Linked DNA regions of Pseudosulfitobacter sp. DSM 107133. The protein of the gene in region 2 interacts with the protein of the main gene of each other region in a pairwise test. Links are inferred from orthologs where the notes say so. Each region holds a gene or a part of one and is shown on either strand. Other genes may lie near its edges.

Region 1 (7,282 bases), 580 kb from region 2 along the record:
GCATCGACATGCCCTCTGCTTCCCTGACGGTCGAAACGGCGTGTGCGAACAGTGCGGCGACACGTGCAGGGTCTTGGGTTGTGATGAAGACAAACGTCCCGGGCTGTAACACCGGTGTCATTCCCGAGATCATTTCGGCCGCTGTGGTAGCGATTTCTGGCATGTTGCGGTTCCATCATTGCGGCATGTCAGAAGCTCGCAGCATTCAGGGGTAACTGCAATACAGACAGCCCACGACCTCTTGATCCGGCAAAGCCGGCAATTGAGGTGCGGACGTTCGCATAGGATGCAGCGAGGGTCCGGTTTGAGCCCAAAGTCCCCGATACTGCAATATGCGCGAAGGTCTGCTAAGCTAAAGAGATCAGACCTAACATCCTGCATAGGAAATCGTTTTGACTGCTAACCAAATAACCTTTCTGCTTGTGCCATTGGTTGCCTGCATGCTCGTTGTCTACACCGTTCTGCATGTTCGAAAGCTCAAGAAAAATCAGCCGCCAAAAGTCCACGGGCCACATACTCCGGGTGCCGGCTATGATGCCAAAGAAATCGCTCGCGGCAAAGGCAATGGCATGGCAGACGGCGGCGTCGGCTGAGCCAACCTGCAGACCTTCGCGCAACTACAGTGAAAGCTCACTTTGTCCCGCTCACCGGACTTCGATGCACTATGCGACGAATGTCGGCTTGGAGTCCAAAGTGACTTACCCACACAGGGCGGCGCCCGACCGCGGGTGGGCATCGCGACGTCAGTGGCCGCCACTTTATTTCTCGTCTTTGGCGTGGGGATGAAGAGGTGAAACACGGTGAGGAAGCGCCCGCCCATGGGGCGGTCGGGCGCTGCCCGGCGGCACTTCGTGCCTTGTCTCAGACTTTCCGTGGCTCTTCTGCGAAGGTGGAGCCGGTGCCAGCCACCTTTTGGATCGCAGGCACCGGCGACGGGTGGATCGTCTGCGGCCAGGTCTTCGAGGACCGTAATCAAGTGAGATCGCCCGTCGTCTTCGCATGAGGCCTGAACGGATACGCAGCAGCTCACAGGCTCTGCACGACAAGCAAAGGACATGACGAAGATGATCAACGATACCATCGGCATCGACATCTCGAAAGCGCATCTTGACGCGCACCGGCTCAGCACCGCAACCCACGCCCGGTTCGACAATACCGCGACAGGCCTGCGCGCCTTCGAGCGCTGGTTGGGGCAGACAACGCCGGAGCGCGTGGTCTTCGAGCCCACCGGCCCCTACCACCGACGCCTCGAGAGCCATTTCTCAGGCCGCCTGCCGCTCGTCAAGGTGAACCCGCTGCAGGCCCGCCGCTTCGCGCAGGCCCACGGCACACGCGCTAAGACCGACGCGGTCGATGCCCGCATGCTCGCGCTCATGGGGCGCGCGCTGGAGCTGGTTCCGGACCAGCCAACCGACCCCAAACAGCGTGAAATCAAGGAGTTGCATGTCGCCCGCACCGGGCTGGTGCGGGATCGTACCGCGCTGATGAACCGCCTTGGCACGCAACAGCTCGACGTGACCCGCCGCCTGACCCGGGCACGCCTGCGTCAGGTCAACCACCAGATCGACAGGCTTAACGCCGAAATCGAACGGCGAAACCGCGATTGCCCGGAACGCGCCAGGGCAATCGGCATTCTCACCTCGATCCCCGGGATCGGTGCCATCACCGCACGGGCGCTGCTCAGCGAATGCCCCGAGATCGGCACTCTGGGGTCAAAGCAGATCGCGGCGCTCGCAGGTCTCGCGCCGATCACGTGTCAGTCCGGTCAGTGGAGCGGAAAGGCCCACATCCAGGGCGGGCGCAGGCTCCTGCGCGAGAGCCTGTTCATGCCCGCCCTCGTCGCCATGAAGCGAAACCCCGATCTGAGCCAGAAATACGATGCCCTCAGAGCCGCCGGAAAACCCCACAAGGTCGCGCTCGCCGTCCTCATGCGAAAACTCCTGATCCTCGCAAACACTCTCATAAGCGAAAACAGAGAATGGACACCAAAACACCCTTGACCAAGACGGATACTTGATTCCGGGCTTTGGTGGACGGCAGCAAAGTCCCGCACACCAGACTTTGGACCATACAGCGCCCAAGGTCCGGTTTGGACCGACATTGTATCGCCCCCCCACTGACAGGAATCAGAAAACCTGCCCCATCGTGCCAGAGATGCGCGAAGGTTCCACACTGTCGCTTACGCAGGCGCGTCCAGCTCGGCCACACCCGTCGCGAGGTTCAGCGCCACCAGTGTCGCCTTGGCCATGTCCTGCACCGACACCCATTCCAGCGGGCCGTGGACGTTCTGCATGCCGCAAAAGATGTTGGGGCACGGGGTGCCGAACTCGGTCAGGCGTGACCCGTCGGTGCCGCCGCGGATCGCGCCCGACACCGGCTCCATCCCCGCCTTGCGCACGGCGGCGGTGGCCATATCCACCGGCGTCATGTCTTTTTCCAGCCAGTAGCGCATGTTGCGGTACTGGTGGCTGATCTCGCAGGAAATCTGCGCGCGGGGTTCTGTCGCGGCGACGGTTTCACAGACCTGACGCAAAAGCGCGCCCTTGGCCTCAAGCCCCTCCATTTCAAAGTCGCGCAGGATGAAATACATCTCGACCTCGGCGGCGCTGCCGGTCATCGACACCGCATGGATGAACCCGTCGCGGCCTTCGGTGGTTTCGGGGGTCATGGTGACATGGGGCAGCGTCATCAGCACCTTGGCGCCCAGATGCAGGGCGTTGACCAGCTCGTCCTTGGCCCAACCGGGGTGGATCGACACGCCGGTGATCTTCACCACGCCCGCGTCCGCCGAAAAGCTTTCGTATTCCACTTCGCCAGGCATAGAGCCGTCAAAAGTATAGGCGAAATCCGCCGCCAGATCGGCGGGCAGATTGGGCGTGACACCGCGCCCGATTTCCTCGTCGGGCACAAAGGCCAGACGGATTTTGCCATGCGCGATGTCGGGGTTTTCCAGCAGGTGGCGCGCGGCGGTCATGACCACGGCGACGCCGGCCTTGTCATCGGCCCCCAGCAGGGTGGTGCCGCTGGCGGTGATGATATCCTCGCCCACCTTTTCGGACAGAAAGGGGTAGTCTTCGGGCGACAGGCGCAGGTCGGGGGCATCGGCAAAGCTGATATCGCCACCGTTGTAGCCGCGATGCACCACGGGTTTCACACCGGATGCATTGAACTGGGGGGCGGTGTCGACGTGGGCGAGCCAGCCCATGACGGGGGCGTTTACGCCTTGGGTTGCGGGGATGGTGGCCAGCACGACGCTGTCCTGGCTGAGCGTCACATCCTGCGCGCCCATCGCTTTCAGCTCGTCCATCAGCAGGCGCGACATATCCAGCTGGATTTGCGTGCTGGGGACCGATGCGCTGTGTCCGTCGCTTTGGCTGTCGATCCTGGCATAGCGGACAAGACGGTCTTCCAGTTCGGTGTCGAAATCGGTGCGCATGGCGGCTCTCCTGCATCCGGGGGTTGGGCCGCATCTGGGAGCGTGGGTGCCGGAGTGTCAAGGGATTGACGACGCACAGCGCGGGCGCATTGTAACGGGTCGGGAACGGGAGCCTGTCCCGCGACCACGCTCCTTGAACCTGCCTGCGAAACGCCGGCGGTCCGTGACACCAAGGTCCTGGTGGCCGGCGCGTGCTACCAGTTGCGCAGCAGATCGAGCCATCCGGACGACAGCATCATCTTGCAATCCTTACGCCCCTGCCCTGCCCGACATGGATCGGCATCCGGTCGCGATCGTGTCGAAGACGCGCCGTCGGCGCGATCGTGTCGAAGACGCGCCGCTGGCGCGATGTCCCCGCTCACGCCATCAGCCAAGAGCGCCAATGCCACCAAAAAGCCCCCGCTGTTGCCGCGCTGTTACAAGGGCACATTATCCGAGCGACGACGCAAACTGTTCGCGCCCTTTACGCCGTAAGGTCACGGGTTGATCGCTTGGGAGGCTGTGTCACAGTGGCCCGGCGTTCACCACAGGCGGGCGCAACAGGCCTGCACGCAGCCAAACGATGCCGGCGGGCGCGGAACAGACAGAAAGGGAGACTGTCATGACCACCACACTGAAATCCGTTACACTCGGCCTTGCGGGCATCAGCGCCGCCGGAATGCTTTACGCCAACCCCATCGACCAGATCCGCCCCGACGCGCCCGAGCTTGCGCCTTATGGCGACCATGTCATCGGGGTGCAGACGCTGGAATTCAGCCATGCCGGCCAGATCGATATCGTCAACACCACCGCCGACAGCGCCCCCACCTATGACCGCCCCCTGACGGTCGAGGTCTGGTATCCCGCCGCGGCGGGCACCGAGCCGGGCGGCGAATACACCACCACACTGCGCGACGGGCACAGGCAGGCCCGGCTGACAGGCCGCGCCGCGCGCGATGCGGCCCCTGCCACCGACGCGCAATACCCGTTGATCGTGATCAGCCACGGCTATCCCGGCAACCGCTTCCTGATGAGCCATCTGGGCGAAAACCTCGCCTCCAAGGGCTATGTCACCGTGTCCATAGACCACACCGACAGCACCTATTCCGACAAGGGCGCCTTTGGCTCGACCCTGCTGAACCGCCCGATTGACCAGCGTTTTGTGATCGACCAGATGGCCGCGCTGGACGGCCCGCTGGGGGCCATCATCGACGGCGACACCGTGGGCGTGATCGGCTATTCGATGGGCGGCTACGGCGCGATGATCTTTGGCGGTGCGGGGGTGACGCAGGCGTCGACCGAATACAGCTGGGGCACGCCCAACGGGCTGCTGGCGGCGAACATGGCAGGCACCGAAACCCACGAGGCGCTGATTGACGACCGGGTCAAGGCGATCATCGCCATCGGCCCCTGGGGCAACAACGCAGGTTTCTGGGATGCCGAGGGGCTGGCGGGCTTTCGCAAGCCGCTGATGCTGATGGCGGGCAGCGTGGACGACACCTCGATCTATGACGCAATCCGTGGCATTTTCGACGGCACCACGGGCACCGACCGCCACCTGCTGACCTTTGACAATGCCGGCCACAATGCCGCCGCGCCGATGCCTGCGCCCCTCGAAAGCTGGGCCATGGACGAAGGGCTGGGCTATGCTCCGTTCGAGCATTACGCGGATGCGGTCTGGGACACCAACCGCATGAACAACATCGCCCAGCACTTTGCCACCGCCTTTATGGATGTGCACCTGAAGGACAAGGTCGAGGAAGCGCGCTTTTTCGACCTTGTCCCGGTCTCGGGCGATGGGGTCGTGGCGATGGATGATGCGGGCAAACCCACCGCCGATCACACCTATTGGAACGGCTTCAAGGCTGGCACCGCCGCCGGTCTGCGGTTCGAAACCAAAGCCAAAGGGGAATGACCATGCAGGCAGGGATGCGCAATCTGGACGGACAACAGTTCTATGTCCGCACCTGGGGCGATGCCTCCCTGCCGCGCCTGTTGCTGTTGCACGGGTTTCCAGAATTCGGCGGCGCATGGGACGACTTTGCGCCGCTGCTGGCCCACCGGTTCCACGTCATCGCCCCCGACCAGCGCGGCTATGGGCGCAGCTGGGCGCCTGCGGATGTGGGGGACTACACCGCGTCGAAACTGGTGTCGGACATGGTGGCGCTGATCGGGGACGAAGGGCCGGTGACGGTGCTGGGGCATGACTGGGGGGCCGGGGTGGCCTATGCGCTGGCCTTCATGCACCCCGAACTGGTGTCGCGGCTGATTATCGCCAACGGGGTGCATCCCGGTCCCTTCCAGCGCGAGATGGCCAGGGGCGGCCGCCAGTCCGAAGCCTCGCAATATATCAACTACCTGCGCGCCGAAGGGTCCGAGGACAGGCTGGCCGCCAACGATTTCGAAAAGCTGCTGGCGCTGTTTTCGGCCAAGATGGATATGTCATGGCTGCAAGGCGCGGTTCTGGCGCAGTATAAAGAGGCCTGGGGCCGTCCGGGGCGGCTGCGCGGCATGATCAACTGGTATCGCGCCTCGCCGCTGGTGGTGGCCGATCCGGGCAAGCCGGTGACGGATCTGCGCGAACTGCCCGTCGCGCGGCTGCAAGTGCGCTGTCCGCACCTGCTGATCTGGGCGGCGGGCGATGTTGCGTTGATGCCCGAGGCGACCGAGGGGCTGGAGGATTACGCCCCCGATCTGACGCGGGTGGAGATTGCAGATGCCGATCACTGGCTGTTCCACCAGAAACCGCAGGAAATTGCAGATGTGGTGCTGGACTGGCTGGAGCGGCATTAGGGTCTGGACCCTTCTGTATCTCTGTTTTGCTATTCTGATCCCGTCACCGCCCTCGGCCCGGGTCGGTGACGGGACGGTGTTTGGCGTTTGACCCTTGTGGTTTTGACGACCTTTGCGCGCGCGAGCACCGTCTCTCTTCATCATCCCGAACAGTGTGAGGCCGGTCCCGGAAACCGTCCGGTGGACGGTTTCAGCGCTGAACGGGCGGAGCACCGGAATGTCGCCAGCAAGGACCTCGAAGAGACCCATGCCCCCACCCTGCCCCTTGAAACCGAACGCCCCATGGGCGATGTGTAAAGCAGGATTTTGCAGGAGCATCACATGGGTTTGCCCGTCCGCGATCAGCTGAGATACTGGGGCTTGGCCGCAGTGGTGTTTTTTGTCCTGCTTTGGGCGCTGGGTGACGTGCTGGTGCCGTTTCTGCTGGGCGGGGCGATTGCCTATTTCCTGGATCCGGTGGCCGACAGGCTGGAGCGTATGGGCGCCAGCCGTGTGCTGGCCACGGCGATCATCACACTGGTGGCGCTGTTGCTGTTTGTGCTGATGGCGCTGCTGGTGGTGCCGACGCTGGTCAGCCAGTCGGTGCAGCTGTTCAACACCGCGCCCGATCTGGCCAGGAATTTCGGCACCTTCCTGACCGAACGCTTTCCGTCACTGCTGGATGCCGACAGCACCCTGCGCCAGTCGCTCGACAGCATTGCGGCCACGGTGCAGGAACGTGGCGGCGAACTGGTGACCACGGCGCTGAGCAGTGCCGCGTCTCTGATCAACATCGCCCTGCTGTTCGTGATCGTGCCGGTGGTGTCGGTCTATCTGTTGCTGGACTGGGACAATATGGTGGCGCGGGTGGACGAGCTGCTGCCGCGCGACCATGCGCCGACGATCCGCAAGCTGGCCGGACAGATCGACAAGACGCTGGCGTCGTTCATTCGCGGCATGGGCACGGTCTGTCTGATTTTGGGCACCTATTACGCGATTGCGCTGATGCTGGTAGGGCTGCAATTCGGGCTGGTCGTAGGGTTTGTCGCAGGGCTGATTACCTTCATTCCCTATCTGGGCGCGCTGATCGGCGGG
Region 2 (7,111 bases):
GGGCTGAACGAACAGCTTGCGCGGGTGGAACGGGCATTGCTGATTGCGGCCCTTGGGCGACAGAACGGCCATGCCAGCGCCGCGGCAACGGCGCTGAAACTGCCGCGCAAGACGTTCTATGACAAGCTGGCCCGCTACGGGATTCGGGCGGACGACTACCGCAGATAGCCGTGTGCGGATTTCCGCACATTGCCCGCTTTGCAGTGTGCGGAAATCCGCACGGTGTTGGTGTGGGGTCGCGTGGCGCGACTTCAAGTGCGTCTTGTAACTTGTTTAAAAGAAATCACTATCTCATGAATTTCAGGGATGCGCGCAGCAATGTTGCAACGCGTCCCAAGGCTGCTGTTCAATCAATCGTGACGCGGCGCTTGGGAAAGGGTCGTGCAGTCTTGCAAAATCCAACTCTGGGAGGAGTATCATGAAGTTTTTTACCGCCGCAGCCGTGGCCCTGAGCCTGACCGTCTCTGCTGGTGCCGTACAGGCCGCCTGTGACGATGGCGAAATTGTCATCAAGTTCAGCCACGTTACCAACACCGACAAACACCCCAAGGGCATCGCTGCCTCGCTGCTGATGGAGCGGGTCAACGAAGAGATGGACGGCAAGGCCTGCATCGAGGTCTATCCGAACTCCACGCTCTACACCGACGAGCAGGTGATCGAGGCGATGCTGCGCGGCGACGTGCAACTGGCCGCACCTTCGCTGTCGCTGTTTGAATCGATCACCAAAGCCTATCGCCTGTTCGACCTGCCGTTCATGTTCAAGAACATTGACGCCGTCGACGCCTTTCAGGCTTCTGAGACCGGCCAGGCGATGCTTGACTCGATGCAGCGCCGCGGCCTGCAGGGTCTGGGCTTCTGGCACAATGGCATGAAGCAGATTTCGGCCAACCGTCCCCTGATCGAACCATCGGATGCCAAGGGCCTGAAGTTCCGCGTGCAGCCCTCTGACGTGTTGGTCGCACAGATGAACGCGCTGGATGCCTCGCCTCAGCCGATGGCCTTTGCCGAAGTCTATGGCGCATTGCAGACGGGCGTTGTCGATGGACAGGAAAACACCTGGTCCAACATCTACGGGCAGAAGTTCTTTGAGGTGCAGGACGGCATCACCGAGACCAACCACGGTATCATCGACTATCTGGTCGTGGCGCCGGTTGACTGGCTGGACAGCCTGGACGCCGACGTGCGGGACCAGTTCCTGACCATCCTCAACGAAGTCACGGTTACCCGCAACGCCGAGTCTTCGCGGGTAAACCAGGAAGCCAAGCAAGCGGTCCTGGATGCCGGTGGCACCGTACGCGAGCTGACAGCCGAACAGCGTCAGGACTGGGTCGACGTGATGAAGCCCGTCTGGGAGCAGTTCGAAGAAGAAGTGGGGGCCGATAACATCGCCGCCGCACAGGAAATCAACGCAGCCAACTGAGCTGTCTTGATCACGGACGGATCGGCACAACCGGTCCGTCCATTTCACATCTGGGAGGTGGACGCCATGATTGGCAAATACAAGCCTAAAGGGCCGGTTGGCCAATTCGTGAACAGTCTGGAAGAGACAGTGATTGCCGCCTTGCTGGGCGTGATGACGATGCTGACCTTCTTCAATGTAATTCTGCGCTATGTGTTCAACAGCTCGTTGATCTGGAGCCAGGAAGTCGTTCTGGTGCTTTTCGCCTGGCTGGTGCTTTTTGGCGTGTCTTACGCCTTTAAAGTGACAGCGCATCTTGGGGTTGATGCGATCACCAGCCTGCTGACGCCCGGTCGGCGCAAGGTTGTGGGGCTGATTTCAGGTGGCATCTGCATTGCCTACGCGGTGCTGCTTTGCAAGGGTGCCTGGGACCAATGGGCCCCGTTCGCCGATCTGCCCCCCACAACAGGCAGCTGGTTACCCACAGGGTTCGACACCCAGGCGCGCGGCCGGTCGTTCTTTGAAACCGACCAGATCCCGATGCCGGAATGGCTGCGCTTCCTGGAAGACTGGATCAACTACGGCGAGCGCTATTCCAAGATGCCCCGCATGATCCCCTATCTGATCCTGCCGATTTCGGCAGCGCTGATCCTGTTCCGGGTCTGTCAGGCCACCCTGCGCATCTGGAACAACCAATCCGAAAGCCTGATCGTCAGCCATGAAGCCGAAGACGCCGTTGAGGAAGTCGCAGCCATGAACCGCGGAGAATAACTGATGGAAGTCCTGCTCTTATTTGTCATGATCATCGGCCTGCTGTTTCTGGGCGTGCCGATCGGCGTTGCCCTTGGTATCAGCTCGATCATCTTCCAACTTGTGTTTTCGGATACCTCTCTGGCATCGGTGGCGCAATCGCTTTACCTTGCCATGGCCGGACACTACACGCTGCTGGCCATCCCGTTCTTTGTTCTGGCCTCCAGCTTCATGTCCACGGGTGGCGTGGCCAAGCGGATCATCCGTTTTGCCATCGCCTGCGTCGGCCATCTTCAGGGCGGTCTTGCGATTGCGGGGGTTCTGGCCTGCATGATGTTCGCAGCGCTGTCGGGGTCATCCCCTGCGACCGTGGTTGCCATCGGGTCTATTGTGATCGCAGCGATGCGTCAGGTCGGCTATACCAAGGAATTCGCCGCCGGCGTCATTTGCAACGCGGGCACATTGGGCATCCTGATCCCGCCCAGCATCGTGATGGTGGTCTATGCGTCTGCAACGGACGTGTCGGTGGGGCGGATGTTCCTGGCCGGCGTCATCCCGGGCATTCTTGCGGGCACGATGCTGATGATCACCATCTATATCTTCGCGCGCATCAAGAACATGCCAAGCGGCGAGTGGAAGGGCTGGGGCGAAATCTGGGATTCATTCCGTGACGCCTTTTGGGGCCTGCTGCTGATCGTCATCATCATGGGCGGCATCTATGGTCACCCGTGGATCCGGTTCGACGGGGGGAGTTTGCTGTATTGGAAGGGAGGGGCCTTTACCCCGACCGAAGCTGCCGCTGTTGCTGCCGTCTATGCCTTTTTTGTCGCGTCGTTCATCTATCGTGACATGGGGCCGTTGTCGGCAAACGAGAGCGGGGGAAAACCCATCGCGTTCTTCCGCAAGCCGCTTTCCATCGTGACGGCATTCTTCCACCGCGACACACGGGCGACCCTGTACGATGGCGGCAAGCTGACCATCACGCTGATGTTCATCATCGCCAACGCGCTGCTGCTCAAACACGTTCTGACCGACGAGCAGATCCCGCAACAGATCGCCGGTGCGATGCTGGATGCAGGGTTGAACTGGGTTGTCTTCCTGATTGTGGTCAACGTGATCCTGCTGATCGGCGGGCAGTTCATGGAGCCTTCGGGGTTGATCGTGATCGTGGCGCCGCTGGTGTTCCCGATTGCCATCGAGCTGGGCATTGATCCGATCCATCTGGGTATCATCATGGTGGTGAACATGGAAATCGGGATGATCACGCCGCCGGTGGGTCTGAACCTGTTCGTCACCTCGGGCGTGGCAGGGATGCCGATGATGAACGTGGTCCGCGCAGCCCTGCCGTTCCTGGCCGTGCTCTTCGTGTTCCTGATCATGGTGACCTATATCCCGGCAATCTCGACATGGCTGCCGACGATGATGATGGGGCCGGAGATCATAACGAATTAGGGCCGTCGTTTCGGTTCTGAAAAGGAAAGGCCGCATCCCGAGGGTGCGGCCTTTTCTTTTATTACGATGTGTTGGTGGACGCGGCAGGCGCGGTCCTGTGCTGTGCCTTGGATTAGCTTGCAACCAGCGCCTGAATGATCGGCGTGAAATCCTGCGCCTTCAAACTGGCACCGCCCACCAGCGCCCCGTCGACATTGCCGCACTGGAAAATCTCGGCCGCATTCCCCGGCTTGACCGAACCGCCATACAGCAGGCGGATCGCATTGCCGACCTCGTCACCCAGCCGCTGGATCAGCCGTGCGCGGATGAAATCATGCACTTCGTCGATCTGCGCCGTGGTCGCGACAGCGCCCGTGCCGATGGCCCAGACGGGTTCATAGGCCACCACCAGATTGTCACCGGTGCTGCCACTGGGGACCGAGCCCGACAACTGCCCGGCGATAATGTCCAGCGTGTTGTCGGCGGCGCGGTCCCCGGCGCTTTCACCGATGCACAGGATTGCGATCAACCCTGCATCCCAGGCGGCCTTGGTCTTTCCGCGCACGTCGCTGTTGCTTTCGTGGTAGGCGTCGCGGCGCTCTGAATGGCCGACGATCACATGGGTAGCACCCGCGTCGGCAATCATCGGGGCGGCAATGTCACCCGTAAACGCGCCCGCCGTTTCGCTGTGGCAATCCTGCGCGCCGATGGTGACCGCACTGGCGCGGGCAATTTCGCTGGCGCGGAACAGCAAGGGGGCAGGCGGGCAGATGACGATGTCGGTGTCGGAATTGTCCGCATGGGCTGTCGCCAGATCCGAGATCACACTCAGCGCTGCACTGCTGCCGTTCATCTTCCAGTTGCCTGCTGCCATTTTGCGCCGCATCGTTTTCCCGCCTGTTTGTGGATTGCTTTGACCCTGATTTAGCATTGCGGCGGCGGGCGGGCAATGTAGGCTTTGGCGGCATGGGGCAACCCGTGCAGGGCATTGCAAGATGAGGCACAAGAGATGATTCCCAGACTGGATGCGGCGAAAATCGCGGCACGCGATGCCGACACCATCGCCGCACTGGCGCAGGCTGCGCGCGATACCGGCTTTGCCACGGTCTACAACACCGCGCTGACCGGCACGCGTGTGTGCGAGGTGATCGAAACCTATCGCGCGTTCTTTCATCTGCCCGAGGCGCGAAAGCGTGACGTGGACATGGCCCGTACAGGGGCCAACCGGGGCTGGGGCGGGGCCGGATCTGAACAGGTCGACCCCGATGCGAACCCCGATTACAAACAGTTTTTCGACGCGGGCTTTACCCTGCCCGAGGGCGATCCGCTGGCGGCGCTGCCGGTCTATGCACCCAACCGCTGGCCCGCCCGGCCTGCGCAATTTCACGACGTGATCGCCAGCTATTACAGCGATGCCTGCGGCGTCGCGATGACCATATTGCGCGGCATTGCCGAGGCGATTGACGCTCCGCGCGATTACTTTGATGCCGCCTTTGACAAGCCGATGGCGCTGTTGCGGGGCAACTTTTACCCGCAGCGCCCTGCCTGGGCCGGCGAACGCGATTTCGGCATTGCCACGCACACCGATTACGGCTGTCTGACCCTGCTGGCCACCGACGGCACACCGGGGCTTGAGGTGCGCAAGCGTGGCGGCGGATGGATCGCGGTGCAGGCGCCGCCGGGCGAATTCATTATCAACTTTGGCGAGATGATGGAGATGTGGACCAAGGGTCGCGTGCAAGCCACACCGCACCGCGTGGTGGGGACGGATGCCGAGCGTATCTCGGTGCCGCTGTTCTTCAATCCGGCCTATGACACCAATGTGGCGCCCATCGGGTCAGGCGATGTGATCCGCGCGGGGGATCATATGGGAAAGCGGTTTTCGGAAACCTATGTGCATTTGCAAGAGAAGAAAGTGACCTGACCACAAAGGGCCGGTAGTGCCGCGCACCTCGATTCCGGGCCGGGTTTAACCAGATCCTCGCAAAGACCTTACAGACAGGCTATGGCCTGTCGCGCCAGCGCCACCGCCTCATCAGGATCATCCAGCGCACTGTCGGGCAGTTCCCAATAGGGCATCGCGGCGGCTTTCTGGCCGGGGCGCTGATAGGTCCAGCGCACCATGCCCATGTCATCAAACCGCGCCTGCATGTCGCCCGCGCCTTTCAACATCAGGCGGCCATCGGACATCAGCAGCGCAAAGATCTGCCCGTCGATGTAAAACCCCATGCCGCCGAACATGCGCCGCGTCGTCACCGGACCCACATCGCGCAACAGGTCCAGCGCCATTTCGACCGCTTCGCCGGAAACAGCCACCTAGCCTTTGACCAGATGTTCGGCCATTTCAGCCGGATCAGCGAACTTGATCGATTCGCCGCAGCCGCAGGCTTCGGTCACATTGGGGTTGTTGAACTTGAAGCCCGATTCCAGCAGCGAGGTCTCATAGTCGATCTCGGTGCCGAACAGGAACATCTGCGCCATCGGCGCAATCAGCACCCGTGCGCCGTCCTGTTCGACGGCTTCGTCGTTGGGATCCTGTTCGTCCACATATTCCATGGTGTATTCCATGCCTGCGCAGCCGCCTTTCTTGACGCCGATGCGCAACCCCTTGTGACCGTCAGCAGCCATAAGCTTGGCTATCTGGGTGGCCGCACGGGGGGTGATGGTGACGGCCTGCTTGCCGGGGATGGAAAACATAAACAGAACTCCTTTGGGCACAATGTAGGGGTGTCGTGCCGCAATCTCAAGCTATCGCAGTGTCGCGGCAAGGCTTTGTGCGGCAAAGCCCCATGCCAGCGCCCAACCAAAGGACGCCAGAGTGCCGATAATCACATATTCGCCGGCCTTTTGATCGCGCGAGGCGGTTTCGAACCGCAGGATGGATTTGGCCGCGATCAGAAACCCGATGCCGGTGGGCTCTCCGATCATCACCATCAGATAGATCAGCGCGCGTTCCATCAGCCCGATGATGCGGCCCGCGTTGTCCAGCCCTTCGATCCCTGCGGCGGCACGCCAGGGGGACATCAACAGCCCCACGGCAGGACCGCCCATCAGCGTGGCGGCAATCACACCGCACAGCATGACCGCGATGGGTGTGAGGGTAGGTGCATAGGCGGCCCAAAGGCCGTTCGCATAGGCCCCTGGCATCCACAAAAGCATGGCAAGGATCACCAACGCATGGGCCGCTTGCGTGCCCAGATAGGACCACAGGTGCGCAGGCAACCGTTTCGCGGCCAAGGCCACAGCCGTGTGACCCAAGGCAGCGGCCGCCGCCACATGCGCAGCACCGCCCAGCGCCCCCCAGCCCAGCGCAAAGACCACTGCGATGCGCAGGGCCAGCGGCGCGCGGGCAGGCAGCAGGTGAAAGGCCAGCAACCACGCCAGCATCAGGGCCAGGGCTGTCTCGGTCATTGCGTAGAAAAGCAGCCGTTTTTGGCTGCTATTGCTATATGCAGCCGAATTTGACTGCTTTTGGGGAAATCAGCCATGTTCCAGCATCTCGCAAACTTCCATCAACGCACGGATGCCTGC

Evidence for each region. The genes of interacting proteins can lie anywhere in the genome.
Region 1: the proteins of tpiA (region 2) and pepT interact in binary tests that used the Escherichia coli proteins (3 or more experiments, as listed by UniProt). The link is inferred for Pseudosulfitobacter sp. DSM 107133 from one-to-one orthologs.

Annotation. Positions count from the first base shown.
Region 1 is NZ_CP085154.1:1,081,499-1,088,780, reverse strand. What follows is about bases 1,309-4,227. They hold pepT (peptidase T), read right to left. Parts: upstream 3,437-4,227; coding sequence 2,180-3,436; downstream 1,309-2,179. Other genes in these bases: DSM107133_RS05390 (dienelactone hydrolase), read left to right, coding at 4,038-4,227; DSM107133_RS05400 (IS110 family transposase), read left to right, coding at 1,309-2,000. In the rest of the region: DSM107133_RS05410 (ACT domain-containing protein), read right to left, coding at 1-163; DSM107133_RS05405 (hypothetical protein), read left to right, coding at 393-593; more of DSM107133_RS05400, read left to right, coding at 1,056-1,308; more of DSM107133_RS05390, read left to right, coding at 4,228-5,330; DSM107133_RS05385 (alpha/beta hydrolase), read left to right, coding at 5,327-6,208; DSM107133_RS05380 (AI-2E family transporter), read left to right, coding at 6,530-7,282. UniProt on the Escherichia coli protein: Cleaves the N-terminal amino acid of tripeptides.
Region 2 is NZ_CP085154.1:1,664,425-1,671,535, forward strand. Bases 2,591-5,338 are described here. They hold tpiA (triose-phosphate isomerase), read right to left. Parts: upstream 4,467-5,338; coding sequence 3,714-4,466; downstream 2,591-3,713. Other genes in these bases: DSM107133_RS08185 (TRAP transporter large permease), read left to right, coding at 2,591-3,601; DSM107133_RS08195 (2-oxoglutarate and iron-dependent oxygenase domain-containing protein), read left to right, coding at 4,590-5,338. Outside these bases: DSM107133_RS08170 (sigma-54 dependent transcriptional regulator), read left to right, coding at 1-168; DSM107133_RS08175 (DctP family TRAP transporter solute-binding subunit), read left to right, coding at 419-1,420; DSM107133_RS08180 (TRAP transporter small permease), read left to right, coding at 1,487-2,170; more of DSM107133_RS08185, read left to right, coding at 2,174-2,590; more of DSM107133_RS08195, read left to right, coding at 5,339-5,504; DSM107133_RS08200 (TfoX/Sxy family protein), read right to left, coding at 5,573-5,896; DSM107133_RS08205 (iron-sulfur cluster assembly accessory protein), read right to left, coding at 5,897-6,277; DSM107133_RS08210 (hypothetical protein), read right to left, coding at 6,329-6,991; DSM107133_RS08215 (hypothetical protein), read right to left, coding at 7,061-7,111. UniProt on the Escherichia coli protein: Involved in the gluconeogenesis. Catalyzes stereospecifically the conversion of dihydroxyacetone phosphate (DHAP) to D-glyceraldehyde-3-phosphate (G3P).